Aliamphritea hakodatensis: one gene and its partner. The protein of the gene in region 1 interacts with the protein of each later gene in a pairwise test. Links are inferred from orthologs where the notes say so. Each region holds a gene or a part of one and is shown on either strand. Other genes may lie near its edges.

Evidence for each region. The genes of interacting proteins can lie anywhere in the genome.
Region 2: the proteins of leuS (region 1) and ligA interact in binary tests that used the Escherichia coli proteins (3 or more experiments, as listed by UniProt). The link is inferred for Aliamphritea hakodatensis from one-to-one orthologs.

The regions. Positions count from the first base shown.
Region 1 is NZ_AP025281.1:1,042,486-1,045,657, forward strand. It holds leuS (leucine--tRNA ligase), read right to left. Parts: upstream 2,797-3,172; coding sequence 205-2,796; downstream 1-204. Other genes in the region: PCI15_RS04720 (LPS-assembly lipoprotein LptE), read right to left, coding at 1-182; PCI15_RS04730 (zinc ribbon-containing protein), read left to right, coding at 3,004-3,172.
Region 2 is NZ_AP025281.1:4,465,454-4,468,381, forward strand. It holds ligA (NAD-dependent DNA ligase LigA), read right to left. Parts: upstream 2,513-2,928; coding sequence 488-2,512; downstream 1-487. Other genes in the region: PCI15_RS20240 (DUF4126 domain-containing protein), read right to left, coding at 1-257; PCI15_RS20245 (YheU family protein), read right to left, coding at 275-487; zipA (cell division protein ZipA), read right to left, coding at 2,551-2,928. UniProt on the Escherichia coli protein: DNA ligase that catalyzes the formation of phosphodiester linkages between 5'-phosphoryl and 3'-hydroxyl groups in double-stranded DNA using NAD as a coenzyme and as the energy source for the reaction.

The sequences.
Region 1 (3,172 bases):
TCCAGCGGACGAAACACCGAATAGTTTTCCCTGCCGGTTTTATTGATAACCGCCAGCTTAAGGCTTTCATCAAGGCTGATGATGCCCTTCAGCTGAAAACCACAGGCACTCAGAAAGAGTGCCATAACGGTGATCGCAAAAAACCTGTGCAGCGAAAATGTCCGTGGGCTCTGGTGGGTCATGCTTAATTCCTTTTGGGCCGGTTTAACCAACGACAATGTTGACCAGTTTGTTAGGTACAACGATCTGCTTACGGATTGTCTTATCTGCCATGTGCTTCTGAACAGAGTCATCTGCCAGTGCCGTGTGCAGGACAATGCTTTCATCCGCGTCAGCCGGAACCTGAATTTTGGCACGTACCTTACCGTTCACCTGAACAACCATCTGGATGCTGCTGCGAACCATGGCCGATTCGTCGAATTCAGGCCATGGAGAGTCCAGCAGATTTTCGGCATAACCCAGCTTGTTCCACAGCTCATGGGTAATGTGCGGCGTGATCGGCGACAGCAGTTTAACCGCTGCAGACAGCGCTTCATGGCTGACCGCACGGCCCTGATCGCTGGCATCAACAAACTTGCTGATGGCGTTGCACAGTTCCATAACCGCGGCAATGGCGGTATTGAAGGTCTGACGACGCTCAATATCATCACCGACTTTCTTAATGGTTTCATGGGTTTTCAGACGCAGGGCTTTCTGCGCATCATTCAGTGCTTCAGGGTCCAGGGCAACCGCTTCACCCGGCATTTGCAGGTGGTCGAAGACCAGTTTCCACAGGCGGCGCATGAAGCGGTGTGCACCTTCCACACCTGAATCAGACCATTCCAGCGACTGTTCCGGCGGTGCTGCAAACATCATGAACAGGCGGACGGTATCGGCACCGTACTTATCGATCATCATTTGCGGATCGATACCGTTGTTCTTGGACTTGGACATCTTACCCATGCCTGCGGATTCAACCGGCAGGCCGTCTTCTGTGTGGATCGCCTGAGTAATGCGGCCTTTCTCGTCACGTTCGACAGTCACATCCTGCGGGGAGATCCAGTCTTTGGCACCTTTTTCGTCTTCACGGAAGTAGGTCTCAGCCAGAACCATGCCCTGACACAGCAGGCGCTCGAACGGCTCGTCGGAGTTGACCAGGCCTTCATCACGCATCAGCTTGTGGAAGAAACGTGAGTACAGCAGGTGCAGAATGGCGTGTTCGATACCGCCAATGTACTGGTTAACCGGCAGCCAGTAGTTGGCCTGTTCCGGGTTCAGCATGGTGTCGGCGTTACGGCAGGCGTAACGGGCGTAGTACCAGGACGATTCCATAAAGGTATCGAAAGTATCCGTTTCACGTTCAGCATCGCCGCCACATTTAGGGCAGGTTGTCTGAATGAAGCTGTCCATCTTCTTGATCGGCGAGCCGACACCGTCGAACTCAACGTCAGTTGGCAGTACAACCGGTAACTGATCTTCCGGAACCGGTACAGGACCACAGCTGTTGCAGTTGATGATTGGGATCGGTGTACCCCAGTAGCGCTGACGGGAAACACCCCAGTCGCGCAGACGGTAGTTGATCGTAACCTTGCCCTTGCCTTTGGATTGCAGCTCAGATGAGATCGCTTTGAATGCCATGTCAAAGTCCAGATCATCGAAGTCGCCGGAATTCACCAGAATACCTTTTTCGGTATAGGCTTCGCTGCTCAGGTCGTATTCGGCGCTGTCATCTGCCGGGCGAATAACCTGCTGGATATTCAGACCGTATTTGGTGGCGAATTCGTAATCACGCTGATCGTGCGCAGGTACGGCCATAACAGCACCTGAGCCGTAATCCATCAGGACGAAGTTGGCCGTCCAGACGGGGACTTTCTTGCCTGTCAGTGGGTGAACCGCGTCAATGCCAAGTGCGAAGCCTTTCTTCTCCATGGTCGCCATGTCGGCTTCGGCCACTTTCATGTTTTTGCATTCGTCGATGAATGCCGCCAGTTCCGGGTTGTTCTCAGCGGCCTGCTGTGCCAGCGGGTGTGCCGGAGCGACTGCCACATAGGTTACACCCATCAGGGTATCCGGACGGGTGGTGAACACTTCCATCGGGCCAAAGCCGTCAACATCAAAGCTCAGCTCAACACCCTGAGAGCGGCCGATCCAGTTACGCTGCATGGTGCGTACCTGTTCAGGCCATTCTTCCAGCTGGTCCAGATCATCCAGCAGTTCATCAGCGTAGTCAGTGATTTTCAGGAACCACTGAGGAATCTTCTTGCGCTCAACCAGTGCGCCTGAGCGCCAGCCGCGGCCGTCGATAACCTGTTCGTTTGCCAGTACTGTCTGGTCAATGGGGTCCCAGTTAACTTCGGCTTCTTTTTTGTATACCACACCCTTTTCCATCAGACGGGTAAAGAACCACTGTTCCCAGCGGTAGTATTCCGGATGGCAGGTGGCAACTTCGCGGTTCCAGTCGTAACCGAAACCCATCTGGTTCAGCTGGTTACGCATGTAGTCGATGTTTTCATACGTCCAGCCAGCAGGCGCGACGTTGTTTTTCAGAGCAGCATTTTCCGCCGGCAGACCGAAAGCGTCCCAGCCCATTGGCTGCAGTACGTTTTTACCCTGCATACGCTGGTAACGGGAAACTACATCACCGATGGTGTAGTTGCGCACGTGACCCATGTGCAGGCGACCGCTTGGGTAAGGGAACATAGACAGGCAGTAAAATTTTTCTTTGCTTGTGTCTTCGGTGGCTTTGAAACTGTCGTTTTTCACCCAGTATTGCTGAACTTCGGGCTCGATCTGCTGTGGGATATATTGTTCGTTCATCTTTGCTCAGTAATAAGAAAACCGACTTTTTAGCGAAGCCGGTTTTTATCTCAATTGGAAAGTTTCTGCATTGGCGCATAGCATACAATATAAGGCAACTGACAGATAGAGAGCGTGGGCAGATATCCCGTTGATGGGAAAACAAATATGCGATTTATATTGACTGTCCGCTGACACCCTGTAAACCGGGGGGCAAGAGGAGGATGTATGAGCGATAAACCTAAGGGAAAAACTGATTTTTCGGATCAGTATGACCGGGTAATGGCACGTTTACGTGACCAGCTCGAGGCTGCTGAATATCAGTCATGGGATTTTCTTCAGGCACGCATCGAAGAGGCGGTGGAGCTTGAGCTCACGGCAGAGGAAATGACCCGGG
Region 2 (2,928 bases), 3.4 Mb from region 1 along the record:
ATAAAGGTATGCAGCGTATCCCAGCCGGTATCCACACCGGGGACTTTATCGGCAAAGAACTCAACACAATACATGAAGCCTGCTGCGATCAGCACCATAGGATCGGCCAGCAACTCGAGGCCGGGGGGCAATGCCATATGCCCCATATTAGCCATCAGCCCCAGCATCAGAATGGCCGCGTAAAGATTAATACCGCTGGCCCAGCCAACTCCCATACTCAACGCAATCAGCGTGATAACCTGGTCTAACTGTTCCATAAGCACCTCACAAAATTTCAGAGCGTGTTACGGTAAACTATATTACAAAGGCCTGTATTCTGACTGAATAGGATAGCCACCTCACCGCTGTTAAGCCTTGCTTCAACCTGCGCAACGCGGTCACTGAGTCCGACTTCAGCCTCGCCATAGTCGGTGCCATCCCGTGTGACAAACTCTTCGATAAGATTCAGCAGCGTATCCCGGGCAAGCTGATCATGAGGAATGATCATTCAGCTTTCCAGTTCAGTGAGCCGTGCCAGTAACTGAGTCTCATCAAGCACCTCAATGCCCAGAGACTCAGCCTTCTCCAGCTTTGAACCTGCGGCCGCACCGGCCACAACATAACTGGTCTTTTTCGACACACTGCCGGCAACTTTCGCACCGAGATTCTGCAACCGCTGCTTCGCTTCACTCCGGGTTAACTGCTCCAGAGTACCGGTAAGAACCCAGGTTTGCCCTTCCAGCGGCACGGCCTGTTCACTGATTTCAACATCAGCCCAGCTAACGCCGGCTTCCCGCAGTGCCTGAATAACTTCAAGATTGTGCGGCTGACGAAAGAAACTCAGAATATAACGTGCAACCACCGGACCAACGTCTGGCGTCTGTTGCAGCATATCTTCATCGGCAGCCTGAACCGCCTCGAGACTTCCAAAATGCATCGCCAGCGTACGGGCGGTGGCCTCACCCACTTCACGGATACCCAGGGCATAAATAAAACGGGGCAACTCGGTCTGTTTGCTTACCTCAATACTGTTAAGCACATTGCTGGCAGACTTAGGACCCATGCGTTCCATTTTTGAAAGCTGAAGATGCTTAAGATGGTATAAATCTGCCGGGCTGTGCACCAGCTCACGTTCAACCAGCCCATCGATCAGTTTTTCCCCCAGACCATCAATGTCCATCGCCTTACGGGAAATATAATGCTTCAGCGCCTCTTTTCTCTGTGCAGCACAGCTCAGGCCACCCGAGCAACGGGCAACCGCTTCATCTTCAAGGCGGATCACAGCAGAATCACATACCGGGCAGTTTTCCGGCATAACAACCGGCTCGGTCCCTTCCGGACGGCGCTCTGCAACCACACTGACGATCTGCGGAATAACATCTCCGGCACGGCGGATAATCACACTGTCACCGGCACGTACCCCCAGCCGCTCGACCTCATCCATATTATGTAACGTGGCATTACTGACGGTAACACCGCCAACAAACACCGGCTCAAGCCGTGCTACCGGCGTCACGGCGCCGGTTCGGCCAACCTGAAACTCAATCGCTTTTACTTCTGTCAGTTCTTCCTGAGCAGGGAACTTATGGGCAATTGCCCAGCGCGGCGCACGGGAAACAAACCCCAGCCTTTGCTGAGTCCGCAATGGGTTAACTTTAAAAACAATACCGTCAATATCATAAGGGAGTGCGTCCCGCCGGGCAGAAAGATCAGTGTAATATTCAAGACACCCCTCAACCCCGTTAACCGACTGCATTTCCGGATTAATTTTCAGGCCCCAGCCAGATAACTGCTGAAGCACGCCTGTATGGGTGTCGGCCAGCTCACCTTCCACTACGCCCACACTGTAACAGCACATTTCCAGTGGACGCGAAGCCGTTATTCTGGAATCCAGCTGTCTCAGACTGCCCGCTGCCGCGTTACGGGGATTCACAAATGGCTTTTCTCCCCGACTCAGCGCCAGATCATTCAGCTTGTCAAAACCCGCTTTGGGCATATAGATCTCACCCCTGACCTCAAGACGACGGGGATACCCTTCTCCCAGCAAACGTAACGGAATACTGTTAATCGTTCTGACGTTCTGGGTGATATCTTCACCGGTTGAGCCATCTCCCCGGGTTGCGCCGCGAATCAGCCTGCCTTCTTCATATAAAAGGCTCACCGCGATACCGTCCAGCTTAGGCTCGCAGGCATATTCCAGCTCAGTATCCGGCTGATCCAGACGGTCTTTCAGGCGCTTGTCAAACGCCCGCATATCATCGGCATCAAAGGCGTTATCCAGAGACAGCATCGGCATTTCATGGCGTACCTGGCCGAAGCTGCTTAACGGAACATCACCTACCCGCTGAGTAGGCGAATCATAGGTTATCAGCGCAGGGTGCTGATCTTCCAGCGCTTTAAGCTGCTGAAATAAACGGTCATATTCGGCATCCGGAACCGTCGGTGCATCCAGCACATAATACTGATAATTATGATGACGTAACTGTGCCCGCAGATGCTCTATCATCTGGTTTGCAGAGGTATCCTGGCTCATGAGATTTCCGATGGATCAGATTAGGACCCCAGCTGCGATTACAGCTGAGGTTTAAGTTTACGCATTTCAAAGTCACGGATGCGTTCGCGATAATGTTGTTTTGTCTGGGTTCTCATGCTGGAACGGTTTTCATCCAGCAGCTCACCACCCAGATTTTTAGCAACCGCCTCAGCCGTGCCCAGCATACATTCATATGCGTTCATCACGTCACGGGGCTCTTCCATCGACATAAAGAAGGTGACACCACGGGTATCCAGGCTTTCCATATTATCGATATCAAAGATGCCGGGTTCCATGGCGTTGGTCATACTGAACTGAATAGCGCCCTGATCAATCCCGTCTTCATAGCGGTTAAAGATCTGCATTTCACCGAAATGCATCCCACAGGCTTTAACGATCTGCAGCAGATTACGCCC